Regions from separate parts of the Pseudomonas sp. TH08 genome, predicted to be linked through region 3. Evidence: predicted binding sites of a transcription regulator. Region 3 holds the regulator's gene; each other region holds the start of a gene.
The links. Region 3 encodes FliA, which starts transcription of late flagellar genes. Its sites were predicted from a motif close to CTAAAGTTTNNNNNNNNNNNGCCGNTAA; they were not measured.

Region 1 (9,795 bases), on a different contig from region 3:
AAGAAGTCGCTCTGTATGAACCCGAAGTCCATCAATTCAGCATCTCTGACAGGGTTGAAGTTATCCAGCTTGTTCTTGGCCGTCAGCGGTGTCGGCGGGCTGCGTAATGCATTGGTTTTGTCATAACCGGGGCCGACGATGGCGAAGACAATGCCGTTCCAACCTTTGACAAAGTCATCATGGGCGTAGCGTTTGTGGCCGAGTACCGGGTCTCCGATGTAGACCCAATCCTTGTCCGAGCGCTGCAGCACCACGAAATGCTTGTAGCCGCGAATTTCCATCAGTACCACCACCGGGATTGTTACAGCGTCGAGTTTTTCCGGCGGAATCTTGTAGCCCCTGGCGCGCATGCCGATGCTTTCTATGTAGCGCTTCATGTCGAGCATGGAAAAACCTTGAGTACGAACAAGGTCCTGGTCTGCGTTGACCAGCATGCCTTTGATGATGTGCTCCTCATCGACGTCGAGCCAATAGCCTTGGCGTAACACCGTGGCCAGTGCGGCAGCGCCGCAGCTGAAGTCGGTTTTCTGTTCGACGATGTCGGCAAACTTGCGCTCACGGATGCTTTGCACGTGCTTGTAGATGAGCGTGCCGCCGGGAAGGGCAGCCACGGGCATCTGGGCAGCCTGGGTCAGGCCGGACAGACAAAGCAGAGCGATAAGGGCAGTCTTACGCATGATCGATACGCCTTTGCGGACTGAGGAAAAGCCCCGTTTCCGGGGCTTTCGTTTCGATCGCGATTACATGCAGGCTTTGCAACCTGCAGCGATGGACAGCGAGTTGCTTTGTTGGTTGCCTACACCGGCGGCGTTGTTGTAGCCAGCGTTGCCGGAGAAGTTGTTGCCGACATTGGAGATGTTGGCGTTGTTGGTGACAGGGTTTTTCCAGCCGTCTGGAGTCATCACTTGTTGAGTGGTCACGCCAGCCAGGCCGAATACACCCACGGCAACGAAGTCAGACTTGGTGTCTTTACCGCCGCCACTTGGGCCATGGCCTTTGTCGTTGCTGCCATAACCGCCACCGCTGTGACCATGATCGTCATCTTTGGTGGTTGCAGTACCAGCAGCGCCGAACACGCCGACGGCGGCAACGGTGCCAGTGAGGGTGTCTTTTTTGTAGGTTTGAGTGCCGTTGTTAGACACCGACAGACCACTGGAGCTTTGGTTGGCAGCTGCGGCAGCCTGAGCTACACGGCCACCCGAAACAGCGATTGCCAGGTTGTTTTTCTGTTGGTTGAAGTTGCCGGCACTGTTGTTCACGCCGATGTTGCCGGAACCGCCGTTGCCGACGTTGTTGAGGCTGGCGTTGGCAGTGCTGGAGTAGTTGCCCACAGCGTTGTTGGCGTTGACCTGAGTAGCGCTGGAAGCAGACACCGCAGAGCCGAAGATGAAGCTTTCGTCAGCAGTGGCCAATGCCGCAGCGTTGTCTTGTTGGTTGCCGTCGCCTGCGGTGTTGTTCATGCCGACATTGCCGTTGGTGCCGTTGGCCGAACCGTTGATGTTGGCGTTGTTTTGGGTGCCCTGGTTGAGCACGGCGTTGCCGCCGCTGCTTTGCACGTCGAGTACTGCGGCACCGGCGCCTGCGCCGATTTGCAGCAGCTCTTCAAGGGTTGGGCCTTGAGGTTGAGGAGGATTATGGCCGCCGTGGCCGCCATTGTTACCATGATCGTTGCCGCCTGCCTGCGCTGCCATCGCCATTACTGCTGCAAGAGCGAAAACCAGAGGTTTCAGAGCCATTTGAGTTTTCATGGTGTTTCTCCGTGCTTATTAGTTGGTTAAGTGTTGGTACTTTCTAATTGCACTGCTTTTTATTTGGGTCAGTCTGCGACCCGGATGCTCAGGGTGTTGGCCATACGGTTCCCCACCCCGGCACTCTGGTTCACCTGGATTACCCCTCGGCTGCCGGTGAAGGCCTGATCACTTGTGGTGACCTGGCGACTGCCGGGTGAGGTACCAGTTGCTCCTGAGCTCGGTAACAACGCCACGTTCTGTTGCGAAAGGGCGCTATCGTCAACGCTTTGCGGGCCAGCACTGATGCTGACGCGCGTCACGTTGGCCATCTGGTTGTTGGCCCCGGCACCCTGGTTCACGCCCAGGATCCCGTTGCCATTACTGAAAGAGTTGCCGCCAATGGTGGCGCTGGCGTTCGTTGCCGGATTGCCGGGCGTGTCGATGTGCTGCCGCACGACAGTGGTCGCGCTGGCCGAGGTGCCGATGGCGACCGCCTTGGTGTTGGTCTGTTGCATCTGGTCACCGGCGGCCTGGTTGATGTTGTAGTTGCCGCGGTACTGGATGCCGGTGTTCTGAATGTTGGCGTTGTCCACTGAGCTGGGGTCGGCCATGGCGCTGGTGCAGCCGAGCAGGGCGAGCAGGAGCAGCGTGCGCTTCATCTTATTGGCCTCCAGCCATGCGGGTCAGCGGGGCGAGGCCAGTGCTGAGCGAGCGATTGATGGTGTTGGAGATCGCGCCGCCACCGCCGCCGCCATGACCGGCACTCATGCCGGGCAGGCCGTTGGGATTGGTCAGGACACTGGTGCCTGGGAGGGCGCCGGTTGCTGTCGACATGCCGCCACGGATGGACGAGCCGCTGGCTACGCTGGCAAAGTCGCCGTCATTGAGTTCGGTGCTGGTCATCGCTTGATCGATGCGCCCGGACGGGTTTGCGTTGACGGTGGTCGGGTAGGGGTCTTTGCCACCACTGCGACCGATAGGAATAGGCTGAACGTCGCGGTTGAGAACAATCACGCCATTGCCTTCAGCCTGAACATTGAAACTGAGCAATGTGCTGGCTGCTGATCCGATCAGCAGAAGGCAGGTCAAGCCTTTATTGAAGTTCCCCACGGCGGCAATTCCTTCTTCAGTGGGCTGGCTCATGTCAGCGTTGGGAAGGAGAGAGCGAAAGCTGTGCCGCTTTTTAAAATGGTTTAAGTTTCAATGAGTTATACGAATGGAACGCGTGACTGATACACAAGCTGTTTCAAGATTGAAACACGCCGGGTGTCCCCATCCTGTCTATCGGCTGAACAATGCTCTGGAACGAGGGTTTGCGGGGGTGTGTTTCAGCGGTGTAACAAGGGCACGATCAAAGCGATCAATCCCTTGAAACGGGCCCTTTGCACGCGGGGAGGTGTTTCAGGAACGGACACTTTGCCCCCAAAACCGGGTAAACAGGCCCACAAAGACTGGTTATTGCGCGAGCAGTGCTTCGACCGCTGCAAAGGCTCGCGCCTGGCGTTCAGCCCAATTGCCTTGAATGATCTTGAAGGGCTGGTCATGGCGTTCCAGCCATTCCCGCGTAGCCTGATAAAACGCCAGACGTTGCTCCAGATCCGGTTGGCAGCGCTGCCCGTCGTCGGTCCAGTCGATCTGCTCCGGCGACAACAAAAGGTGCAGGTCGTAGTGGCGCGCCAGCAGTTCGGGTTCCAGCCAGTCCGGGCAGTCGCCGAACAACGTCTGGCTCCAGAGCATATTGCTCAGCAGGTGGGTGTCGAGAATCAGCAGCGCCGGCTGTTGTGCACGTGCCTGATCTTCCCATTGCAGCTGACCACGGGCGATTTCGGGGATGTCCGCCAGGCAGGTATCGCGAGGGTTCTGCTCGATGAACCTGCGCACGTACTCGTCTACTCGCACACCGCCGAACCGTTTCTGCAAACCCGCCGCCAGCCAGCTCTTGCCGGTGGATTCAGGCCCGGTGAGCACCACCACTTTCATGTGCGCAGCGCCGGGTCGGCGCGCCATTCGCGCCAGCCTTGCACGGCGATCAGGGTGAACAAGGCGTACAAGGCTGCCGTCAGGTAGAGGTCCTTATAGATGAACAGACCGACAAAGATCACATCGAGTACAAACCACAACGCCCAGCATTGCAGGCGCTTCTGCGCCATCCACAACTGCGCAACCAGGCTGAAAGCCGTCAGCGCCGCGTCCAGCCACGGCTGCGCGGCATCGGTCCAGTGCGCCATGGCGGCGCCCAACAGCACGCTGCCAACAGCGCCGACGCTGAGGCCGAGCAGGATCGATCGCTGATCCAGACGCGTGACTTCACGGCCGTCTTGCATCGTCCCGGCGCGCGTCCATTGCCACCAGCCATAGACTTGCAGCGCGGCGTAGATCACTTGCAGCAACATGTCCGAATACAGTTTCACTTCAAAGAAGACCCAGCTGTAGAGCAGCACCATGACCAGCCCGATCGGCCAGCACCATGGATTCTGTTTGACCGTCAGCCAGACGGCGATCACACCGAGAGCGGCCGCAAACAGTTCTAGCCCGGACATGTGGGTTCCTTGGGGGAAGTGAAAAGGGAGCGGATTGTACCCAGAAAACCTGCAGGAGTGAGCCTGCTCGCGATGGCGGTGGGTCAGCCACTCTTGGTTGGCTGACACGACGCCATCTCCAGCAGGCTCACTCCTATGGTAGGGCGGTGCTAGACGCGGAACTGGCGCAGGAGGCCGTTGAGTTGTTCACTCAACTGGCCGAGTCGCACGCTAGCGGCACTCGACTGCTCGGCTGCGATGGCCGTGCTGTGTGACAGACCGGCGGCCTGGGTCACGTTCTGATTGATGTCCTCGACCACATGCGCCTGTTGCAGCGTGGCGCTGGCGATCGACGCATTCAGACCATTGAGGTTGCGCAATGCCTGTCCGATCGCGCTGAGGCTGGCACCGGCCAACCCGGCCTGTTCGATGGTCAGTTGCGACGCCTTGCTGCTGTCGCCGATAACTTTCACGGCAGCTTCGGAGTGATTTTGCAGGCGCTCGATCATCGACTGGATCTCGGCCGTCGATTTCTGCGTACGTTGCGCCAGCAGGCGCACTTCATCGGCGACCACGGCGAAACCGCGACCCTGTTCACCGGCCCGCGCCGCTTCGATGGCCGCGTTAAGGGCGAGCAGGTTGGTCTGTTCGGCAATCGAACGAATGACCTCCAGGACGCTGCCGATCTGCGTGCTCTCGGCGGCGAGGGTGCGGATCACCTCGACAGCTTGATCAATGGTGCCCGAGAGTTTGTCGATCTGTTGCAGACTGCCGTCAATGTTGATCTGGCCTTGTTGCGCCTGTGCTTCGGCGTCGCGCATTTCGGCAGCCGCGTGCTCGGCGTTCTTCGCGACATCCTGAACGCCGTAAGTCACTTCGTTGATCGCTGTGGCAACCAGCTCCATCTGTTGCGATTGCTGCTGGCTGCGTTGTTGCGCTTGCGAAGCATCGTTGCCCAGTTCGCTGGAGGATTGACCGAGCGCGCTGGCAGACACCTGCAATTCACCGATCACCCGGCGCAACTTGGCAGTGAAACCGTTGAAGTGATGAGCCAATTCGGTGACTTCATCCTTGCCGTGGGTATCGAGGCTGCGGGTCAGGTCGCTCTCGCCGCTGGCGATGTTGGCCATGGCGTTCACGGTTTCCTGTAACGGGCGCACGATACTGCGTGCGATCAAGATTACCAGCAGCGCCATGATCACCGCGATCACCAAACCGATGACCGAAGCATTGATCACCTGACCTTTGAATTCGGCCTGCACATCATCGACGTAGACGCCGGAGCCGAGCACCCAACCCCAAGGTTCGAACAACTTCACATACGAGGTCTTGGCCACCGGCTCACTGGCGCCGGGTTTCGGCCAACGGTAATCGACCATACCGGCGCCTTTGGCTTTGGCGATGGCGACCATCTCGTTGAACACCGCAAAGCCATCCGGGTCACGGATCGCCGAGAGATTCTGGCCTTCGAGCTTTGGATTGGTCGGGTGCATGACCATCACGGGCGTGAGGTCGTTGATCCAGAAGTAATCGCTCTGGTCATAGCGCAGGCCGCGAATCGCTGTCAGCGCTTGTTTTTGTGCCGCTTCTTTGCTCAGCGTACCGGCGGTTTCGAGGTCGTGGTAGTAGGTCAGCAAACCGCTGGCGGTCTGCACCACATGCTGGGTTTTCTGGGCTTTGGCGCGATACAGGTCATCGTGGATCTGCTTGAGCATCAACACGCCCAAGGTCAACAACATGACCATTGCCACAATCAAAATGAGCCACAAGCGTCGGCTGATCGACACACTGCGCAAGCTGTTCATAACGCTGTCACTCCGGATTCTTTTTCTTGTAATAAACGACCGCCAGCATCCAACCACGATTTTGTGAGCGGGCATACGCGACCCAAGTCGTATAACGCGGCAGCGCTGTCAAGGCTTGTCTGTTAGGATTTCGGCCCCGCGCATGAAAACCTGAATCGAAGTTGATATTTCACGGAATTTTGACTGTTTCGTGTAGATCCTGTGTGCGCGGAATCGGTACAGCCATACACAGCTACGCTGATCGCAGTGAACGTTAGAAAAATACTATCGGAGCATGCCCGCGCGCATCGCTCTTTGGGGGATTGATGGATCTTTGGACCGCCTTGCAGGCACTGATACTTGGAGTTGTAGAGGGGCTGACGGAGTTTTTGCCCATTTCCAGTACCGGACACCAGATCATTGTTGCCGACTTGCTCAATTTCGGCGGCGAACGGGCCATGGCGTTCAACATCATTATTCAACTCGGCGCGATTCTCGCGGTGATCTGGGAGTTTCGCCGCAAGATTCTCGACGTGGTAAAGGGCCTGCCGACGCAGCCCAGTGCACGGCGTTTTACCGCCAATCTGCTGATCGCGTTCTTGCCGGCGGTAGTGTTGGGGGTGATTTTTGCCGACCTGATCCACCAATACCTGTTCAATCCGATCACGGTCGCGGCCGCGCTGGTGGTTGGCGGCGTCATCATGTTGTGGGCAGAAAAGCGTCAGCATGCCGTGCACGCCGAAACGGTCGATGAAATCACCTGGAAAGACGCGCTTAAAGTCGGTTTTGCGCAATGTCTGGCAATGATTCCGGGCACCTCGCGCTCCGGTTCGACGATCATCGGCGGTTTACTGTTCGGTCTGTCGCGTAAAACCGCCACCGAGTTCTCGTTCTTCCTCGCCATGCCAACCATGGTCGGTGCGGCAGTGTATTCGGGCTACAAGTACCGCCACCTGTTTGTGCCAGCGGATTTCCCGGTATTCGCCATCGGTTTCGTCACCGCGTTTATCTTCGCCATGATCGCTGTGCGCGGCTTGCTCAAGTTCATCGCCACCCACAGCTACGCGGCGTTTGCCTGGTACCGGATCGTCTTCGGTCTGGTGATTCTGGCGACCTGGCAGTTCGGCTGGATCGACTGGTCGGCAGCCAAGCCATGAGTGACTCCCGCGCACGCCGCCCTGAGGGCCGGCCATCGAGTGGCAACATCCAGCATTTGAAGTTGAAACTGGTGGTGTTGCTGATCATCTGTGCGTTGCCGTTGTTCGGCTCGCTGTCGATGTGGTTGCGCGGGATCTCGCTGGTGCCATTGGCGGGGTACGGCATCGTCAGTGTGCTGGCGTTTTTTCTCTACTGGGCAGATAAACGCAAGGCCCGCGCCGATGCCTGGCGCACGCCGGAGAACATCCTTCATGCCGTGGAACTGGCCGGCGGCTGGCCGGGCGCGCTGATCGCCCAGCAAGTGTTCCGGCACAAGACGCGCAAGGTGTCGTTTCAGGTTCTGTTCTGGGTGATCGTCCTGTTGCATCAGGTGTTTTGGATCGACCAGCTGTTCCTCCGGTTGAACCTGCTGAACCTGTTCTAACCCACACCAAATTCCCCTGTAGGAGTGAGCCTGCTCGCGATAGCGAATTGTCAGTCGACAACTTGTTAGCTGATCCACCGTTATCGCGAGCAGGCTCACTCCTACAGGGAACGGGGTTACAGCAATAGAGCGATTTGAGTTTTCTTCGGCAACTTGCTCACCACCAACTGATGCGAACGCTGCAACAATTCGCGCAATTCCTCGGCCGCCAGCGGGTAGGGCGGATGCATGATGATCCACTGCGCCCGCGCCAGATACGGCGCCGGATGAATGCCCGGACGGTCGCAATGACCGAGAAACAGATCCTTGTCGACCTTGAACGCCAGTGAGTCGCCGCGCAAACCCTGCAAGGCAAACATCTTGTTGCCGGCAATCGAAAATACCCGCACGCCACCCCACTTATAGTCTTCCCGAGCACCCGGCAATGCCAGGCAGAAGGCGGCCACATCGGCCTCGCTCATCTTTGCCATTTTCATAACAGTCGTTCCCCACAGGCATTAAACGATTCGACCAGATGATCGATCCACGCGCGCACCGCCGGCATCACCCCGCGTCGATGCGGATACACCGCTTGCAGCCAGCCACCGGGCAACGACCATTCGGGCAGCAATTGCACCAGTGTGCCGTTTTGTAGTTCCTCTTCGCAGTACATCATCGGCAGCAAGGTGAAACCCAGCCCTGCCAGCACACAGGCCTTGCGTACGATAAAGTCATCAACGCCGAGCCGCGCCTCCATGCTTAACTCGAAACTTTTGCTCTGCTGGTCGAGCAAGCGTACGTGTACCAGACGATCCGCTTCCAGCGCACCGAGTACCGGCAGGTTTCTCAAGTCCTGCGGATGGTTGATCGTTTGACCCTGGATAAACGCCGGGCTGGCCACCACCACCGTTTGCGCCTGGCGCAGGCGTCGGGTCACCAGCAGAGGGTCTTCATCGCCCTGTTCGCGTACACGCAGGGCAACGTCGAAACCCTCGGCGACCAGATCCACCCGGCGGTTGAGCAGCACGACTTCCAGTTGCACCTGAGGGAATTTACCAAGGAAGCTACTGATGATCGTCGACAGGAGTTCTTGGGCAAGGCCTGTCGGGCAAGACACCCGCAAACGCCCGCGCGGCGCACTGGACATGCTGGCCACCGCTTCATCAGCCATCTCGGCTTCCAGCAGCATCGCCTGGCAATGGCGCAAATAACGCTCACCCACGGCAGTCAGGTTGAGTTGTCGCGTGGTGCGCTGCAACAAGCGTGCGCCCAGGCGTTCTTCCAGTTCGGCAATCCGTCGTGACAACCGTGACTTGGGAATGCCGAGCAATCGCCCGGCTGCCGTAAAGCCGCCGGCTTCGACGACTTTGGCGAAGTAGTAGAGGTCGTTGAGGTCTTGCATGGTGTTATCCAGCTGTTCTATCAATGGGACAAACTATCGCATTGTCGGCGGCTAATCAGCTATTGGTTTCTTGCGTAGGATTGTCTCCATTCCGTCGCCACCGGCGATTCCTTCCAGGAGATTCCACATGAAACTGCTGCATATCGATTCGAGCATTCTGGGCGACAACTCGGCTTCCCGTCAGCTGAGCAGCCAAGTCGTCAAAGCCTGGCAAGTCGCTGAGCCGAGCGCTGTAGTGACTTACCGCGACCTCGCCGCTGATGCCATCAGCCACTTCTCGTCGACCACTCTGGTGGCCGCCGGCACTACTGCAGAACTGCGCAACGCTGCGCAACAGCACGAAGCCGAGCTGAGCGCTTCGACCCTGGCCGAGTTCATCGCTGCCGACGCCGTGGTCATTGCTGCACCGATGTACAACTTCACCGTACCGACCCAACTCAAGGCCTGGATCGATCGCGTTGCCGTTGCAGGTCAAACCTTCCGTTACACCGAAGCCGGCCCTGAAGGCCTGTGCGGCGGCAAGAAAGTGGTGATCGTCTCCACCTCCGGCGGTATCCATGCCGGTCAGGCCAGCGGTATCGCCCACGAAGAATACCTGAAGCTGGTTCTGGGCTTCCTCGGCATCACCGACATCGAAATTGTCCGTGCCGAAGGCCTGGCGTATGGCGACGAAGTGCGTAACAACGCGATGACCGCAGCTCAGGCAAAGATCAGCGAGCAATTGTTCGCCGCTGCGTAAGGCTTGCGTAAAAAACAGCTGAGGTTCAGGTAACGCCCAAAAAACTCTGTATTCTGGTTC
Region 2 (9,795 bases), on a different contig from region 3:
ATTTGAAATTTAATGTATTAGCAAACAACTAGGTCACTCGCATCACTACCCTTAGTCTCTGCAAACTTCCTTAACACTAACTTAACAAGGATGCTTCATGCAGAGGACATTGATAAAAATAGGTCCGCGACACCTCATCGGATTCTGTCTGGCCCTGAGCGCTTTTGAACTACTGACCTATATGGCCAGCGACTTGATCATGCCGGCGATGTTAAGCGTCACTGCCGATTTACATGCTGATGTCCGCCATGTACCCCATGCCTTCAATCTTTATTTGCTGGGGGGCGTCTGCCTGCAATGGTTGATGGGGCCACTGTCTGATCAGTGGGGTCGACGACCGATGTTATTAATCGGTTGCGCAGTATTCGGGATTGCCTGTGCGGCTACATTCATCACCCACAACATCGAAGTTTTCAATCTGCTACGACTGATTCAGGGGGCAGGCCTGGGATTCGTCGTGGCAGTCAGCTATCCAGCCCTGCAGGAAGTCTTCTGCGAGGCCGATGCAGTGCGTCTGATGGCCCTGCTGGGCAACGTCGCGCTGTTATCGCCATTGCTGGGTCCATTGCTCGGCAGCCTGTTGCTGGAATGGCTGAGCTGGCGCGAGCTGTTTCTGGCTCTGGGTTTCGCTGCGGCGGCGGTCTGGCTGGGGCTCTATGCTTTCATGCCGGAGACCGTGGGCGTTGTGCGACTTGATGGCCAGCAACAGGCGCAAGTGCGGTTTTCCCTGCGCCAGACGGGACAGCGCTACCTGGCTTTGCTGGGCAATCGTCACTTCGTCTGGGCGTGCCTCGCCCTGGGGCTGATGAGCCTGCCGCTGATCGCCTGGATCGGCGTGGCACCGCTACTGCTGATCCAGTTGCTGGGTATGACACCGCTTGAATACGGGCTGTGGCAGATCCCGATTTTCTCAGCCGTCATCGCCGGCAATCTGATCCTCGACCGCTTGCTGGTCACTCACTCATTGCCACAGGTGATTCGCTTGGGGCAATGGCCATTTTGCCTGGGTCTCTTGGGGTTGATCGGTTGCGCGTTGCTGTGGAAAGGCCTGGTACCCGTGGTGGCCAGTCTGACGCTTTATGCCGTCGGGTTGGGCATCAGCAATGCCGCGCTGTATCGACTGGCATTGTTCTGCACGGATGACAGTAAAGGTCTGGTCTCGGCCATGGTCGGCATGATTTCGATTGCCGTGATGGGCATCGGTGGATCACTGGTTGCCGTCCTTGGCGGCGGCACACACCTTGGATTTTTCGCACTCTTGTCTGCCTTCGGCGGCCTGATGTGCCTGCCCTTTCTGCACGGATTCTTACAAGACCGGCATAACGACTGCATCTCACCTCAGTAAAGGAATATTGATGAATCACTTACCCGTCAGCGACGCGCTCTGCGCGTTGCCAGGACCTTATTGCCTGGATTCCGTGCCCGGTGGCCTGTTTGATCGGGCCATGGCCGAAATCAGCCGCTTTCACTGCCGGCACACACCCGGTTATGAAGGCTGGCTGAACGCCAACGGCCTTGTGGTAGATGATTTGGACGGCCTCGATGACTGGTCACGACTGCCACCGATCTTCGCCAACTTTTTCAAGCAGCGACTGCTCCTCAGCACCGTCGGCGAAGACGCGCTGGAACTGACGTCCTCCGGCACCAGCGGTCAGCAAAGCCGCATGCGCTATGACAAACGCAGCCTGGCGGCAGCTCAGTTCATGGTCGCGCAGATCTTTCGGCATTACGGCTGGGACACTCCGGACACGCCCTGCAACTACCTGCTGCTGAGTTACGAGCCGCAAGGCCGGATCACGCTGGGCACCTCATTCACTGACCAGTTTCTGTGTAGCTTTGCCCCCGCCAATCGCGTGGTTTATGCCCTGCGCAATACCGGTGACGGTCACCAATTCGATGTGTTCGGCGTCATCCAGGCTTTGCAGGAGTTTGCCGAAGAAGGTCTGCCGGTGCGCATCCTCGGTTTCCCGGCGTTTCTCTGGCAAACCCTGCAACGGATGCAGGCCACTGGCGTCGCGGATCTGCAGTTGCCCGCCGGTTCGCTGGCATTTTTCGGTGGTGGCTGGAAAACCCAGGCAGCGCAAGAAATTCCCCGGCAACAACTGTACGCACACATCCATCAGCAACTGGGCATTGAAAAGGTTCGTTGTCGCGATGGTTACGGCGCCGTCGAGCACGCGGTGCCTTATGTCGAATGCGACCACCATCACTTCCATGTCCCGGTTTACGCAAAGGTGCTGGTGCGCAATCCCGCGGACTTTTCCTTGCAGCCCTATGGCCAGCAAGGCCTGCTGGGCTTCGTCTCGCCGTACATCTCGTCCAGCCCCGCGCATGCGGTGGTGATGAGTGATCTGGCGACGCTGCACCCCGGCGCGAGCTGCGGTTGTGGCTTGGCCAGCGACTGGTTTGAGCTGCATGGCCGTGCGGGCACCACGGCGGGCAGAAGCTGTGCGATGGCTGCGTCCGAACTGCTAGGAGGTCGATGACATGTACTTGATCAACGGACAGCAACACCACGCCTATAACTTCGACAGTGCACTTGAAAGCCTTGAGGCGGACCTGGCGCAACACCTGAGTACGCCGCTGCACAGCGAAACCGTGATCAACGCCGCCCTGCACTTTGCGCAATACCTGCGCAGCGCGGACACCACGCTGCCGCTCGATACAGAGCAACGACAGGCTTTGATCGACTTCTGCGATCCGCAGGCGTTACGGCGCAAATTGCAGCGCGAACTCGGCGCACAACCCGGCTCATTGCGGCGCTTTGATTATCGCCAGGCCCGCTTCGAATGCTGGAGCCCGCTTGGGCTGGTGGTCCACATCACGCCGGCCAACGCGCCGTTGCTGGCCTTCTGCGCGGTGCTGGAAAGCCTGCTGGCCGGCAACGTCAACTGGTTGCGACCCAGCAGCAGCGATCAGGGTCTGACCGCAGGCCTGCTTGGCGCTCTGCTGCAATGCGACCCGAGCGCTCAACTCGCAGGTTACGTCGCCGTATTGCCGGTCAGCACGGCGCAAATCGCACGCCTGTGCAAACGGGCCAACGGCGTCGCAGCCTGGGGCGGTGAAGCGGCCCTGCAAGCCATTCGCCAACAGATCCCGGCCGGCTGCCGCTGGATCGATTGGGGCCACCGCATCAGTTTCGTTTACCTGACGCCCGATGCCGCCACCCCACAAGCCCTGGATGCCGTGGCGGATGAAGTCTGTCGGCTGGATCAGCAAGCCTGTTCCAGTCCGCAATGGCTGCTGGTCGACAGTGACGACCCCGAGATCCTGCACGACATCGGCGAACGGCTGACGGCCGCCTTCGAACGTCGCGCAAGACAATGGCCAGCGCTGCTGCCCACGGCGCAAGAAGCCTCGCAAATCACCACGCATGCGCAAATGGCGCGGCTGGCGCAGAGTTTCGCTGAGCAAACCGGGCACGTCTGGAGCGCACCGGGCTGGCGAGTCATCTGGGCGCACAATCGTCAACTGACGCCTTCGCCGCTGTTTCGCAGCGTGCTGATGTATCCGGTGCCGCGCGCCCTGATCACCGACACGCTGTTGCCATGGCGCAATGTCCTGCAGAGCTGCGCGCTGCTGTGCGGCGCAGCGCAAACCGGCGAGCTGGCACGTACGCTGATCGGTGCGGGCGTCACGCGAATCGCCCCGATCAGCAGCATTCATGACGGCTATGACGGTGAGCCACATGACGGCGTCTACGCCCTGCAACGACTGAGCCGTCGCGTGTCCGTCAGCTTGCCCGCCGACGTTTTGCCGAACCACGCCACCCTTGATTGCCCGCCATTGTCCGCGTCGCTGTCCGGGCTGCCGATCATGGACAAAACAGCCTTTGTCACCCAGCAACTCAACGCTAGCGCGCAGCTGTACTTTCGCTCCGGAGGCAGCAGCGGCACACCAGCGTTATCGGCTTACAGCTATGACGATTTCGACCGGCAAATGCGCGCGACGGCTGACGGCTTGTTCGCTGCCGGCCTCGACCCGGCCCGGGATCGAGTGATGAACCTGTTCTTCTGCGGCGGTTTGTACGGTGGCTTCCTCAGTTTTGCCAAAGTCCTCGAGTTGCTGGACATCACGCACCTGCCGATGGGCGCCCCGACCGATGACGATTACCGCGAAATCGCCGAATTGATCGTCAGTCAACGCGTGACCACATTGATTGGCATGCCGAGCACCGTGCATCGGCTGTTCCTCAACGAACGGCAACGGTTGCAGGCCTATGGCGGGATCGACAAGGTTTTTCTCGGCGGCGAACACCTCAGCGCAAACAGTCGCGAGCTGCTGCACAGCTGTGGCGTGTCGAACATCCGCTCGGCCATTTACGGCAGTGTCGACGCCGGCCCACTCGGTCATGCCTGCCAGGCTACCAGCGATGGCGTTTTCCATTTGATGAGTGACACCCAGCACCTGGAAATTGTCGCCCTCGACGCCGATGAACCCGTCACGGGTAATCAAATCGGCCGCTTGCTGTTTACGTCTATCGCACGGGAGGCACAAAACGTTCGGCGTTATGAGGTTGGCGACACGGGACGCTGGATTTCCGGCCCCTGCGCCTGCGGACTCCTCTCGCCGCGCTTCGAACTGCTGCAACGCCACGGCAAGCTGATACGCATCGGCACCGACTTCATTTCATTGAGCGAACTGGCAGAACACCTGCAGGTGCCGTTTCAGTTGCTGCTCGAGCATGCCCCCGATGGCCTGGAACGCATGAGTCTGCGAAGCGAGCTGGAAGCGGCCGACGCACAGTTGCGGTTGTCCCGTTACCCGACACTGACCACGGTGATCGAAACCGGACTGTTACACCTGGAAGTTGAAGTCTGTGCCGTCGAGCACTTCACCCGAAACAGACACAGCGGCAAGACGCCGATCCTGATTGATTCACGCACTTGATACGTGCGGCGAGTTCAACCAGACCACGATAAAAATGGTGAACATTGTGAAAACTTCCGAACAACTGAACGAGTTGATCAACTTCGCTCGTCAACATTCGCCGTATTACCACGAACACTTAGTTGACGTTTCGAAAAAAATTACCGCATTGACTGAACTGCCGCTGATTGAACCTGCTGAATATTGGCAAAACAGTCAGACGTTAAACAAATGGCCAGTTTTGACCGGTGCTGTGGCACAGGCATTGGTATTTAAAACCGGCGGTTCAACCAGCGCTGGAAAACTTTCTGTATATACGCAAGATGAATGGCGTTCATTGGTCGGTGAATTCGGCAAAAGTCTGAATTGGCAATTCCAGCCCGGTGACCGAGTCGCCAATCTATTTTTTGCCGGTGACCTGTATGCCAGCTTCCTGTTCGTCCACGACGCACTGGCCCATGTTGCCGTAGAGATTACCGAGTTCCCCTTTACCGGCAATGTCGACTCCGCTGTTCTGGCGCAATCCATCGTGCAGCATGGGATCAATGTGCTGGCGGGCCTGCCTGCACATCTGTTGACGTTCGCGGCCTGGCTCAAACGTCAGGAGCAGACGCTGCCTGTGGTCGACAGCCTGCTTTACGGCGGTGAAAGCCTGTTCGACTCGCAGCGCCAGTTACTCGAACTGGCGTTCCCCAACGCGCGCATTGCCTCCATCGGCTATGCCAGTGTCGATGCCGGTTTCATCGGTAGCAGTCAGCGCGACTGCGCCGAAGGCGAGCATCGAATGCATGCCGAACACATCCTGGTGGAAATCATCGACGAACATTCCGGCGCAGTGATCGATGCCTGTGACCACACCGGTTTGCTGGTGATCACCAGTCTGCATCGTCGGTTGATGCCGTTGATTCGCTACCCGGTGGGCGACCGCGCCTGCTGGCGAGAACCCGTCGGCAGCGCCCGGCGCAAGTTCGCACTCAAGGGCCGCAGTGCTGGCAGCCAACGGGTTCGGCTGGGGATTTTGTCGCTGATGCCGGAGGAAATCGGCGTGTTGATCCAGCACACCGCCAACAGTGACGACTGGCAACTGCTGATCGAACAGGACGGGAACAAGGATGTGTTGAGCCTGAAATGGGTGCCAAGCGCGCGATCCGCCGCCGTGGGCGATGTCAACCGGGACCTGGAGGCGGGACTGATTGAACAGTACCCGTTGATCACGCAATTACAGGCGGATCACCAGCTAAACCTGCTAGTCGAGTGCTGCACCCATGAAGATCTGCCACGCCACGCCCGCTCGGGCAAATGCTTGCGTGTGCTGGATTTGCGCTGCTATGAACACCGTCACAAGGAGGTGCCCTATGAAAGCGCTGATTCTGCGTAACTACCGTGACAGCGATGCCACGGCCGTCAGCCAACTGTTTCGTAAGGTGTACGGCGACCTTTATGTGCAGCCCCATGTGTATCTGCCACACATGATCAGCCAGAACCACGCCGACAAGCGTTGGCACTCGCTGGTTGCCGTGGTCGGTGAGGACATTTGCGGGCACGCCACGCTGTTCCGCGAAACAAACGCGCGCACGGCCGAACTGGCTTTGAGCGTGGTTCACCCGAATACCCGAGGACAAAACGTTGCTACCCGTCTGAGCCAGCATTTGTTGACCCATGCACAGGCATTGGGCTGTCAGAGCGTATTGATCAAACAGGTCACCCACCATCCGTACACGCAGCGGATGGCAATCAACCTCGACTTTCATAACACCGGATTACTGCCGGACTACGTCCCTTCGCCGTTCGGCAGCGCGGTGCCGGAATCGATAGTCCTGGGCTGTTATGCCGTCGACGGCCGCCAGCGCCCCTTGCCTCGGCAGATCTGGCCTGCCGCTTACCGGGATTTCATGCAGCAGTTATGTCGGGTGTTCGGCACAAAGAAGCAGACATTTCGTTGGCATGGCGCGGCCATTCAGCTGGAAAAACACGCTGATCGTTATGACATGCGGCTGAAAAAGCTGCGGACCGGGCTGCTCAAAGAACTAAGCGAACTACCTCGGCAATGGCTGATTTCACTTCGCCTGCGACTGTCGCGGCACTTTGCCTGGGACCTGAACAGGCTGAACGCCATTGGCTTTATCTTTACCGGGCTGGCACCCATGGAAGGTAAAGGGGGGGGATGGCTGGCGCTGTTTCACCGCGGTTACCGGTTGCGCGAGCTGGCGTTAGCCTGCCCGCACATGCAGCAATTGCACGATCAGGCCCAACAGGAACTTGCCAATCACTTGATCGAGACACCGCCATCGCGCGATTGAACGCAGTGCCGTCATTCGACAACGGCCCGCTCAATGTCGAGCGGGCCACATTGAAGTCTCAAGCCTTGGCTTTGACGCCTTGGTCGACCGGTTTCGCCGCGTTGCCTTCACCGTACGTCTTGAGGTTCTGCAGGACGTAGATGGCTTTTTTGTACTCAGGGATCAGGGCTTTCCCGTAAGCGTTGCCATTGAGGCCATTGTTCTGGATCGCATCGAGCTGAGTCGCGAAATACTCCAGTGCGTTGAATTTAACATCAACGTCTTTGGTTACGCCGAAACGGTCGAATTTGTCGCCGGCATTCATCAGCGTGAAAGACGTGATCTCGGAGATCAGCCCTCGGCTGCGCAACATGGCGCTGAGGTTGCCCATCTGTTTTACCGAGACGTTCGTAGGATCAAAGCCCTTGATGTTCTTGCGCAGGCCTTGCTTGTCCATTTCGGCGGTATTGATGGCGTTGGGATCGGTGCCGACCTTGGTGAGCATCTGCTGCACCTTGACACTTTGCGCAACCTGCTTTTTCGCGCCAGTGTCGCGCACCAGAACCCCTGCCTTGCTTTGCCATTGGCCGACAATGCCGATAGTCATGCGCGGACTCCCTGTGAAATGTGCATTGAATGTCCTTGTTGAACAACGTGAATAGCGCGGAGTATCTACCGGCCAACTGATAGCACCAACCCTTTTGGTGCACTTTTTTACAATTCTTGTACATTCTCGATACAAACAGACAAACGCCCATAAATGCTGGTCTGTACGCCCTTGATCGAAAATCTTTCAATAGACCGTTTGCTCTAACGGACGAGCCCGAGAGGCTACCTGTATCAGACCCGATACTGACCAATCGTCGGTACGCGTATTTTTAGTACGCCAGTACCTAAAGCTTCTTTCAACGGCGACGATACGTTAGGGATACCCGCACTGTTTTATCCCCCGCCCCTAATAAGAATCGCAGCTCAAGGACCGGTCTCCATGCCCGCATTCCGCACCATTCAGGCTCGCTACACGCTGTTTCTGGTTCTGTTCATCTTGCTGTTGTCGGTGCTGACCGTGGTCGGTATCAGTCAACTGGTTGCGCCCAAACTGCGGCATACCGAAGAGCAGGTAGTGCTTAACCGTATCGCCGAAGTCGCCGAGCAGATTCAGGGCGAGCTGAACAAGGTTCAGTCGCAGCAACGCAGCATCACTCAGACCATCCCGCTACTCGACAGCGCAGCCATCGACACGGTATTGCCGGGGCTGGTGGATCAGTACGGCGAGTTGAAGGTTTTTGGTGGCGGGATCTGGCCTTTGCCCGGCCAGCGTGAAGCCGGGCGCAACAAGTTCAGCACCTTCTGGCACCGTGACGCCTCGGGCAAACTGGCGGTCAACACCTTCTGGAACAGTGACGCGGCGCCCAACTATTACGACCAGAGCTGGTACAAGGGCGGCATGGCCACGCCTCGCGGTCAGTGCGCCTGGGCCGCGGCCTATAAAGATGACGCCAGCGCCGAGCCACGCACCAACTGCGCCATGGCCATTCAGAAAAACGGCAGCGCCTGGGGCGTTTCGACCATTGACGTGACCCTGGGCTTTTTCAATGACCTGGTGGCGCGCAAGGAAAAAGACCTCAACGCCGAAATGCTCATCGTCGAGGCCGACGGCAAGATCATCAGCAACAGTTCGCGCATCAGCGGTCCGATCGTGTTGAAAAACATCAACGAACTCGCCGGCAGCTCGACGTTCGCCAGCCAGATCAAAACCGGCCTGCAAAACCGCGATCAAGCGCAACGCGTCGAGTTCGACAACAACGGTGAAGCCAGCACCTTCTTCATGCGTCCGATCGAAGGCACACCGTGGTTCCTTGCCACGGCCCTGCCGACCAAAATGCTCACAGCGCAACGCGATGACGTGCTGAGCACCTTGAGCCTGTTGCAGATTCCGCTGGTGATCCTGCTGGTGCTGTTGCAGGTCTACGCGATTCGCCAGTTGGTTCAGCGCATGAAAGCACTCAAGGCCAACATCGATTTGCTCTCCAGCGGCGATGCCGACCTCACCAAACGGATCACCATCCGTGCTGAAGATGAACTCGGTGCGATCGGCCATTCGATCAACACCTTCATCACCTACTTGCAAAACATGATCGGCGAAGTCACCCAGGCCACCGGTGCCATGGCGTCGAGCCTCGACAACCTGCAACGCACGTCGGCGCACACCAGCCAGATTCTGCTGCGCCATGCTTCGGAAACCGATCAGACCGTGACGGCCATCACCGAGATGAGCTCGACGGCGGACAGCGTTGCGCAGAACGCCGCCGAAACCGCAGCGTTCACTCAGCGTGCCAACGAAAACGCCGACCGTTCGCGAGTGGTCGTCGGCGAAGCCACCAATAGCGTCGTGGCGCTGATTGATGAAGTGGCCAGTGCCACACACAAAGTCGAAAACATGCAACAGGACGCCCAGCGCATTACCGAGATTCTCGGGGTGATCGGCGCCATTGCCGGCCAGACCAATCTACTGGCACTCAACGCGGCGATTGAAGCGGCACGCGCCGGTGAACAAGGTCGCGGTTTTGCCGTGGTCGCCGATGAGGTTCGCGCCCTCGCCGCCCGCACCCAGGCCAGCACTTCAGAAATCAATGAGATGTTGACG
Region 3 (9,795 bases):
CCCACCGAGGCCAGGCGTCCAGGGTTAACGCCCTGCATCGCCAGCATGCGCACGATGCTCGCCGAACGCGCCGAGGACAGTTCCCAGTTGGTCGGGTACTGCGCGGTGCGGATCGGTTGATCGTCGGTGAAACCTTCGACGTGGATCGGGTTGTCGAACGGTTTGAGAATCGCCGCGACCTTGTCGATGATGTTGAAGGCGATGTCGCTCGGCATCGCATCGCCGCTGCCGAACAACAGGCTGGAATTGAGTTCGATCTCGACCCACAACTCGTTGCCGCGCACGGTCATCTGGTTGGAGCTGATCAGGTCACCGAACGCTGCGCTGATGTCATCGGCGATGCTTTTCAGCGGATCGCTGGCACCGGCGATACCGGCGTCGATCTGCTCGGCATCCTTGACCAGCGGCTTGGCCGGGGTCACGGTCTTCGGTCGTTCGTCGCCGATCGGGATCGGTTTGAGCGCGCGGTCGGAGTCTTTGAAAACGCCGACCAGCGCTTCGGAAATTTCCTTGTACTTGCCTTCGTTGATCGACGAAATCGAGTACATCACCACGAAGAACGCGAACAGCAATGTGATGAAGTCTGCGTAAGACACGAGCCAGCGCTCGTGATTGACGTGTTCTTCCTGGTGGCGACGACGAGCCATGAGGTCAGTCCCTTAATCCATGAAGCCTTGCAGCTTCAACTCGATGGAGCGTGGGTTTTCACCTTCGGCGATCGACAAAATACCTTCCAACAACATTTCGCGATAACGCGACTGTCGCAACGCGATTGACTTCAACTTGGCGGCAACCGGCAACAGAATCAGGTTGGCACTGGCAACACCGTAGATGGTTGCCACAAACGCCACGGCAATGCCGCTACCCAGTTGGGTCGGGTCGGCGAGGTTGCCCATCACGTGGATCAGGCCCATTACCGCGCCGATGATGCCGATGGTTGGCGCGTAGCCACCCATGCTTTCAAAGACTTTGGCGGCTTCGATGTCGCGCGCTTCCTGAGTGTAGAAATCCACCTCGAGGATGCTGCGGATCGCTTCCGGCTCGGCGCCATCGACCAGCAATTGCAGGCCTTTGCGCGAGTAACTGTCGGGTTCGGCGTCAGCCACTCCTTCCAGACCCAGCAGGCCTTCCTTGCGCGCGGTGAGACTCCAGTTGACCACGCGGTCGATGCCGCCAGCCAGATCCACACGCGGCGGAAAGAAGATCCAGGCAAGAATCTGCATCGCGCGTTTGAACGCGCTCATCGGCGATTGCAGCAGTGCGGCACCAATGGTGCCGCCCAGTACGATCAGCGCCGCCGGGCCGTTGGCCAGCGCACCGAGGTGACCACCTTCAAGGTAGTTGCCGCCGATGATGGCGACGAACGCCATGATGATCCCGATAAGGCTTAAAACATCCATCAGATACACGCCTCGACGATGTGCTTGCCGATATCGTCCAGGCTGTACACCGCATCCGCGAGGTCAGCTTTGACGATGGCCATCGGCATGCCGTAGATCACACAGCTGGCTTCATCCTGCGCCCACACGGCGCTACCACCCTGCTTGAGCAGACGCGCGCCTTCACGGCCGTCGGCGCCCATGCCGGTCAGTACCACCGCCAGAACTTTGTCGCCGTAGGACTTCGCGGCAGAACCAAAAGTGATGTCCACGCACGGCTTGTAGTTCAGACGTTCGTCGCCCGGCAGAATCTTCACCGCGCCACGGCCATCGATCATCATTTGCTTGCCACCCGGCGCCAGCAACGCCAGGCCCGGACGCAGGATGTCGCCATCCTCGGCTTCCTTGACGCTGATGCGGCAGAGCTTGTCGAGACGCTCAGCGAAGGCCTTGGTGAAAGCCGCCGGCATGTGCTGGATCAGCACGATCGGCGCCGGGAAATTCCCCGGTAGTTGCGTCAGCACACGTTGCAGCGCGACAGGGCCGCCCGTCGACGTACCGATGGCAACCAGTTTGTAGGCCTTGCGTTTCGGTGCCGGCGACGAGGCGCTGGCGGCCGGCGCACGAGTCGGTGCCGGTGCAGGCGCCGGACGTGCCGGAGCGCTGCTGCTGTGGCTGCTGAAGCTCGACGCTGCCGGAGCAGGCGTCGGCGTCGGTGCAGCAACGGGCGCAGGCGCGCTGTAGGCACTGAAACGACGGTTACTGCGCGAGATGCTATGGACCTTTTCGCACAGCAGCTGTTTGACCTTCTCCGGGTTACGCGAGATGTCTTCGAAATTCTTCGGCAGGAAATCCACTGCGCCCGCGTCCAGCGCATCGAGGGTTACCCGAGCGCCTTCGTGGGTCAGCGAGGAGAACATCAACACCGGGGTCGGGCAGCGCTGCATGATGTGCCGCACTGCCGTGATGCCATCCATCATCGGCATCTCGTAGTCCATGGTGATCACGTCCGGCTTGAGCGCCAGGGCCTGATCGATCGCCTCTTTACCGTTGGTGGCCGTGCCGACCACCTGGATGCTCGGATCCGCTGAAAGAATTTCCGAGACGCGGCGGCGGAAAAAACCCGAATCGTCCACCACCAGGACTTTGACTGCCATAAACACTCCATTAGGTGCAGCGGAACGTTGTCGCCCCGCTGCCCCGGATTCAAATACGCCGTGCGGCGTAACGCTTGAGCATGCTCGGAACATCGAGAATCAGTGCAATGCGGCCGTCACCGGTGATGGTGGCGCCGGACATGCCCGGAGTCCCCTGGAGCATTTTGCCCAATGGCTTGATGACCACTTCTTCCTGGCCGACCAGTTGATCGACGACGAAGCCGATCCGCTGAGTACCTACCGAAAGGATCACCACGTGGCCTTCACGCTGCTCTTCGTGAGCGGCGGAGCTGACCAGCCAGCGCTTGAGATAGAACAATGGCAGCGCCTTGTCCCGCACGATCACCACTTCCTGGCCGTCGACGACGTTGGTGGTCGACAGGTCGAGGTGGAAGATTTCGTTGACGTTGACCAACGGGAACGCAAACGCCTGATTGCCGAGCATGACCATCAGGGTTGGCATGATCGCGAGGGTCAGCGGCACCTTGATGACGATTTTCGAGCCCTGGCCCTTGGTCGAGTAGATGTTGATCGAACCGTTGAGCTGGGAAATCTTGGTCTTCACCACGTCCATGCCGACGCCACGGCCGGACACGTCGGAGATCTCGGTCTTGGTCGAGAAACCCGGGGCAAAAATCAGGTTGTAGCACTCGGTGTCGCTCAAGCGATCGGCTGCATCCTTGTCCATCACGCCGCGTTTTACCGCGATGGCGCGCAGGACGTTCGGGTCCATGCCTTTGCCGTCATCGGAAATCGACAGCAGGATGTGGTCGCCTTCCTGCTCGGCCGCCAGTACCACGCGACCGCCACGGGCCTTGCCCGACGCTTCGCGTTCTTCCGGCGACTCGATACCGTGGTCGACGGCGTTGCGCACCAAGTGGACCAGCGGGTCGGCCAGGGCCTCGACAAGGTTTTTGTCGAGGTCGGTTTCTTCGCCCACCAGTTCCAGGTTGATCTCTTTCTTGAGCTGACGCGCGAGGTCGCGAACCAGACGCGGGAAGCGCCCGAAGACCTTCTTGATCGGCTGCATCCGCGTCTTCATCACCGCGGTTTGCAGGTCAGCCGTGACCACGTCGAGGTTCGACACGGCCTTTTGCATGGCTTCATCGCCGCTGTTGAGGCCCAGGCGCACCAGACGGTTACGCACCAGCACCAACTCGCCAACCATGTTCATGATTTCGTCGAGACGTGCAGTGTCGACGCGCACGGTGGTTTCCGCTTCGCTCGCCGGTTTTTCCGGTGGCGGAGTCGCGGGAGCACGGGCCGGAGCCGGTGCCGCCGCGGCAGCCGGTTTTGGCGCCTCGGCTTTTGGCTCGGGCTTGGCTGCAGGTTTTGGCGCAGCAGCAGCCGGCGCTTTGGCGGCTGGCGTCGCCACGGCAGAGGTACTGCCCACGGCGGCGGTGCCCACTTCAGTGAACTTGCCTTTGCCGTGCAATTCGTCGAGCAGCGATTCGAATTCGTGATCGCTGATCAGATCGCTGCCGGCCGCCGCTGCAACCGGTGCGGCTGGCGCAGGCGCCGAGGCAATGGCCGACTCCAGCGCATCAACGGCAAAGTTGCCCTTGCCATGCAACTGATCGAGCAGTGCTTCGAATTCGTCGTCGGTGATGTCGGAGCTGTCACCCTTGGCCGGTGCCGCAGGTGCTGGCGCGGCTGGCGCAACAGCGTCCACCGCGAACTGGCCTTTGCCGTGCAACTGATCGAGCAACGACTCGAACTCGGCATCGGTGATTTCATCGCTGGCCGCGCCATCGGCAGCCTGCGCAGGTGCAGCGGCTGCCGGGGCTTCAGCTTGCGCCTTGACGGCATTCAGCGAGTCCAGCAGTTGTTCAAATTCGTTATCGGTGATGTCGCCCGAATCGCCTTCGACGACCAGCTCTTCGATCATCTCGGCCACCGGCGATGCCGGGGCTTCATCCGCCGATTGCGGTTCGGCCAGACGCGCCAGGGCGGCCAGCAGTTCCGGGGTAGCGGCGGTGATAGGCGCACGTTCACGGACTTCGCTGAACATGCTGTTCACCGCGTCCAGTGCTTCGAGGACAACGTCCATCAGTTCTGCATCAACGCGACGCTCACCCTTACGGAGGATGTCGAACACGTTTTCGGCGATGTGACAGCACTCCACCAGCTCATTGAGCTGAAGGAAGCCGGCGCCCCCTTTTACAGTGTGGAAACCGCGAAAAATTGCGTTGAGCAGATCTGCGTCATCCGGGCGGCTTTCCAGCTCGACCAGTTGCTCTGACAGTTGCTCAAGAATCTCGCCGGCCTCAACCAGGAAATCCTGAAGGATCTCTTCATCGGCGCCGAAGCTCATTAATGGGGTGCTCCTACAGGTCTAAAAACCCAAAAAACCTACAATTCCAAAACTCTAGAATCCAAGGCTGGATAACAAATCGTCCACATCGTCCTGACCGGACACAACGTCTTCTCGTTTATCGGCATGAATCTGCGGACCTTCACCCTGCGAGAGATGTTTTTGTGGATCTTTTTCTGCAAGCATCGCCGCACGGTCATGTTCGATGCCCGCAAAGCGGTCCACCTGACTGGCCATGAGCACAAGCTTGAGCAAATTACTTTCGACTTCGGTGACCAGTTGGGTCACACGCTTGATCACCTGACCGGTCAGATCCTGGTAATCCTGGGCCAGCAGGATGTCGTTGAGATTGCTCGACACCGCACGGTTGTCCGTGCTGCTGCGCGACAGAAAACCGTCGACCCGGCGCGCCAGTTCGCGGAACTCTTCAGCCCCGACCTCGCGACGCATGAAGCGACCCCAATCGGCGCTCAAGGTCTGGGCTTCATCAGCCAGACTGTTGACCACCGGCGTGGCGCTTTCCACCAGATCCATGGTGCGGTTGGCCGCGGCCTCTGTCAGCTTGACCACATAGCCCAGGCGTTCGGTGGCGTCGGTGATTTGCGACACTTCCTCGGCCTGCGGCATGTTCGGATCGATCTGGAAGTTGACGATCGCACTGTGCAGTTCACGTGTGAGCTTGCCGACTTCCTGATACAGGCCGCGGTCACGGGTCTGATTGAGCTCATGGATCAGTTGCACAGCGTCGCCGAACCTGCCTTTTTCAAGGCTCTCGACCAGTTCGACCGCGTGTTTTTTCAGGGTCGACTCGAAATCGCCCTGTGAAGATTCGTTATGCTCCATAGCTCCCCCGCGCGTTCATCAGCCGATGCGTTCGAAAATCTTCTCGATTTTGTCTTTCAACGCCTGAGCCGTGAAAGGTTTGACGACGTAGCCGTTTACACCGGCCTGAGCGGCTTCAATGATCTGCTCGCGCTTGGCTTCAGCGGTCACCATCAGTACGGGCAGATGCTTGAGTTTTTCATCGGCACGCACGTGGCGCAGCAGGTCGATACCGGTCATGCCCGGCATGTTCCAGTCTGTTACCAGAAAGTCGATGCTTCCGCTGTTGAGCACCGGAATGGCGGTAGTGCCATCGTCGGCCTCGACGGTATTGGTGAACCCAAGATCCCGCAGCAGGTTCTTGATGATCCGCCGCATCGTTGAGAAGTCATCAACGATGAGGATTTTCATGTCTTTGTTCAATTCGACCTCCAAGCAGTCTTAAACGCGCCCAGCACCTGGACGCGCCACTTCAATCAATCGGCGCAGCACTCGAAGACTGTCTGGAGCACAACAGAGCAAGACCGGTGCCGTTCATCACCGCACCAGCCTCGTTCGCAGTGTCCCCACACTGCCTTCAGCGCGCTCGCCACTCCCCCAAACGCCCCCGCAAGCGGGCCGCGCACTGGCTGTGTAACTGGCTGACCCGCGATTCACTGACGCCAAGGACTTCACCGATCTCCTTGAGGTTCAGCTCTTCGTCGTAGTACAGCGCCAACACCAGTCGCTCACGCTCCGGCAAATTGGCAATCGCGTCCGCCAGCGCCGCCTGGAAGCGTTCATCTTCCAGATCGCGTGACGGCTCAAGATGAGCACTCGCGCCATCCTCGTGCAGCCCTTCGTGTTCGCCGTCCTGCAACAGGTCGTCGAAACTGAAGAGGCGGCTGCCCAAGGTGTCATTCAAAATCCCGTAGTAATCGTCGAGACTCAATTGGAGTTCGGCCGCAACCTCGTGATCTTTAGCATCACGGCCGGTTTTAGCTTCAATTGCACGAATCGCGTCACTGACCATACGGGTATTGCGGTGAACCGAGCGTGGCGCCCAGTCCCCTTTGCGCACTTCGTCGAGCATCGCGCCGCGGATTCGAATGCCCGCGTACGTTTCGAAACTGGCGCCTTTGCTGGCGTCATATTTGGTCGAGACTTCGAGCAGGCCGATCATCCCGGCCTGGATCAGGTCTTCGACCTGCACACTCGCCGGCAACCGTGCCAGCAAGTGATAGGCAATGCGTTTGACCAGCGGCGCGTAACGCTCGATCAGCTCGTACTGAGCGTCACGTGCCGACTTTTTGTAGTAATTCATACCGCTAGCGGTCATAGCACGGGCCCTGCCGTTTGCTGCACGAGACGCTCGACGAAAAACTCGAGATGGCCGCGCGGGTTGGCGGGCAGCGGCCAGGTGTCGACCTTTTGCGCAATCGCCTTGAACGCCAGCGCGCACTTGGAACGCGGGAAGGCTTCATACACCGCGCGCTGCTTCTGCACTGCCTTGCGCACGCTTTCGTCGTAAGGCACGGCGCCGACGTATTGTAGAGCGACGTCGAGGAAGCGATCCGTGACCTTGGTCAACTTGGCGAACAGGTTGCGACCTTCTTGCGGGCTCTGCGCCATGTTGGCGAGAACGCGGAAGCGGTTCATGCCGTAATCGCGGTTGAGCAATTTGATCAGCGCGTAGGCGTCGGTGATCGAAGTCGGCTCATCGCACACCACCAGCAACACTTCCTGGGCGGCGCGGACAAAACTGACTACCGAGTCACCAATACCCGCAGCGGTGTCGATCACCAGCACGTCGAGATTGTCGCCGATGTCGCTGAACGCCTGAATCAGGCCAGCGTGTTGCGCAGGGCTCAGGTGCACCATGCTCTGGGTGCCGGAGGCAGCCGGCACAATGCGAATCCCGCCGGGCCCCTGCAACAGGACGTCGCGCAGTTCGCAGCGGCCTTCAATGACGTCGGCCAGCGTGCGTTTAGGGGTTAACCCCAGCAGAACGTCGACGTTCGCCAGTCCCAGGTCGGCGTCCAGCAACATGACCCGACGGCCAAGCTCTGCCAGCGCCAGGGACAAGTTCACTGACACGTTAGTCTTGCCGACGCCACCTTTGCCGCCGGTCACCGCGATCACCTGTACGGGATGCATGCTGCCCATGTTATTTCTTTACCTTGTCTTGCATAGACGGAGGCCACATTACTGGCTGCGCGTTCACAACCTGAACAATGCATGGCAGACCATCGATGTAGGTACAAAAACTGTTCATGAATACCTCAGCCTACCTGCTTGGTCGGGCTGTGATAGATATCAGCGAACATGTCAGCCATGGCTTCTTCGCTGGGTTCTTCCTGCATTTGCACGCTGACGGCGCGGCTGACCAATTGATGACGGCGCGGCAGATGCAGATCATCCGGAATCCGTGGGCCATCGGTCAGGTACGCGACCGGCAATTCATGACTGATCGCCAGGCTCAACACTTCGCCAAGGCTGGCCGTTTCATCCAGTTTAGTCAGGATGCACCCGGCGAGCCCGCAACGCTTGTAACTGTGATAAGCGGCGGTTAGAACCTGTTTCTGGCTGGTGGTTGCCAGCACGAGATAATTTTTTGCACGGATGCCACGTCCGGCCAGACTTTCGAGCTGCATGCGCAGGGCCGGATCGCTGGCTTGCAGGCCGGCGGTATCGATCAGCACCACGCGCTTGCGCAGCAGTGGATCCAGCGCTTGCACCAGCGACTGGCCCGGATCGACATGGGTCACCGGCACATTGAGGATGCGGCCCAGAGTCTTGAGTTGTTCCTGCGCGCCGATGCGGAAGCTGTCCATGCTCACCAGCGCGACATTCTGCGCGCCGTACTTGAGCACGTAACGTGCCGCGAGCTTGGCCAGCGTGGTGGTCTTGCCCATGCCGGCAGGGCCGACCATGGCAATCACACCGCCCTCTTCCAGCGGCTCGACTTCCGGTACGGCAATCATCCGCGCCAGGTGCGCGAGCAGCATGCGCCAGGCCTGACGGGGTTCTTCGATATCGGTAATCATCGACAGCAAGTCGCGCGACAACGGCCCGGACAGACCGATGCGTTGCAGACGGCGATACAGATTGGCTTGCGCCGGACGGCTGCCTTGCAGCTGATTCCAGGCCAGGGTGCCGAGCTGAACTTCCATCAGCTCGCGCAGGCTGTTCAATTCAAAACGCATCGAATCCAGTGCACGTGGATCCACGCCGCCGGAGGACTGCGCAGGCGCCGGAGCTGGACGCGCCGGGGCGGCGTAGGTCGGTTCGCTCAACGGTTCGGCAGCGGTCAGCGGCAGGCCAGCGGTCAACGGCAGCCCGGCAAAGATCTGGCGATTGCTATTGCCGTCGGCTTCGCCGCGCAGGCTCAACTCGGCCTGGGCGGTAACGATGCGCGACTGCGTCTTGCGCAGTTCGTCTTCGAGTTCCATGTTCGGAACCCGTGGCGCGAGCGCCGACAATTTGTAATCCAGTGCCGCCGTCAACTCGACACCGCCGGCAATGCGGCGATTGCCAATGATGGCGGCATCAGCGCCCAGCTCATCACGAACCAGCTTCATGGCCTGACGCATATCGGCGGCAAAGAAACGCTTAACTTGCATAAACCACTACCTCAGCCGTTGGGCCCTACTGTCGCAACGATGGTCACTTGCTTGTTGTCCGGTATTTCCTGGTAGGCCAGCACGTGCAGTCCAGGGACTGCGAGGCGGCCAAAGCGCGAGAGCATCGCGCGCACCGGGCCTGCTACCAACAGGATCACCGGCTGACCTTGCATTTCCTGACGCTGCGCCGCTTCGATGAGCGAACGTTGCAGCTTCTCGGCCATGCTTGGCTCCAGCAGAACACCCTCTTCCGAGCCTTGTCCTGCCTTCTGCAGACTATTGAGCAATATTTGTTCCAACCTTGGCTCCAAGGTGATCACAGGCAGCTCGGACTCAGTGCCTACAATGCTTTGGACGATGGCGCGCGATACGCCGACCCGCACAGCGGCCACCAACGCGGCGGTATCTTGACTCTTGGCGGCGTTGTTGGCGATGGCTTCGGCAATGCTGCGAATGTCGCGTACCGGCACGTGTTCGGCCAGCAGCGCTTGCAGCACTTTGAGCAGTTGCGACAGCGAAAC

Region 1: the regulator FliA is predicted to act here: its motif matches at 6,182-6,209, upstream of JFT91_RS18865 (methyl-accepting chemotaxis protein).
Region 2: the regulator FliA is predicted to act here: its motif matches at 8,042-8,069, upstream of JFT91_RS19100 (methyl-accepting chemotaxis protein).

Annotation. Positions count from the first base shown of each region.
Region 1 covers NZ_JAEKEE010000004.1:377,777-387,571, reverse strand. Annotated here, with positions in the region: gene fapD (fibril amyloid maturation endopeptidase FapD) at 1-677, opposite strand, end outside; gene fapC (amyloid-like fimbrin subunit FapC) at 741-1,748, opposite strand; gene fapB (fibril amyloid subunit FapB) at 1,817-2,389, opposite strand; gene fapA (functional amyloid chaperone FapA) at 2,391-2,840, opposite strand; gene JFT91_RS18875 (ATP/GTP-binding protein) at 3,186-3,710, opposite strand; gene pnuC (nicotinamide riboside transporter PnuC) at 3,707-4,270, opposite strand; gene JFT91_RS18865 (methyl-accepting chemotaxis protein) at 4,420-6,054, opposite strand; gene JFT91_RS18860 (undecaprenyl-diphosphate phosphatase) at 6,360-7,190, shown strand; gene JFT91_RS18855 (DUF1294 domain-containing protein) at 7,187-7,615, shown strand; gene JFT91_RS18850 (MmcQ/YjbR family DNA-binding protein) at 7,732-8,091, opposite strand; gene JFT91_RS18845 (LysR substrate-binding domain-containing protein) at 8,088-8,996, opposite strand; gene JFT91_RS18840 (FMN-dependent NADH-azoreductase) at 9,124-9,735, shown strand.
Region 2 covers NZ_JAEKEE010000004.1:426,432-436,226, forward strand. Annotated here, with positions in the region: gene JFT91_RS19070 (MFS transporter) at 98-1,345, shown strand; gene JFT91_RS19075 (LuxE/PaaK family acyltransferase) at 1,356-2,486, shown strand; gene JFT91_RS19080 (aldehyde dehydrogenase family protein) at 2,488-4,890, shown strand; gene JFT91_RS19085 (phenylacetate--CoA ligase family protein) at 4,937-6,247, shown strand; gene JFT91_RS19090 (GNAT family N-acetyltransferase) at 6,225-7,169, shown strand; gene JFT91_RS19095 (hypothetical protein) at 7,228-7,755, opposite strand; gene JFT91_RS19100 (methyl-accepting chemotaxis protein) at 8,137-9,795, shown strand, end outside.
Region 3 covers NZ_JAEKEE010000006.1:219,515-229,309, forward strand. Annotated here, with positions in the region: gene motD (flagellar motor protein MotD) at 1-647, opposite strand, end outside; gene JFT91_RS27350 (flagellar motor protein) at 660-1,400, opposite strand; gene JFT91_RS27355 (protein-glutamate methylesterase/protein-glutamine glutaminase) at 1,400-2,536, opposite strand; gene JFT91_RS27360 (chemotaxis protein CheA) at 2,586-4,850, opposite strand; gene JFT91_RS27365 (protein phosphatase CheZ) at 4,905-5,693, opposite strand; gene JFT91_RS27370 (chemotaxis response regulator CheY) at 5,712-6,083, opposite strand; gene fliA (RNA polymerase sigma factor FliA) at 6,250-6,990, opposite strand; gene fleN (flagellar synthesis regulator FleN) at 6,987-7,817, opposite strand; gene flhF (flagellar biosynthesis GTPase FlhF) at 7,934-9,274, opposite strand; gene flhA (flagellar biosynthesis protein FlhA) at 9,286-9,795, opposite strand, start outside.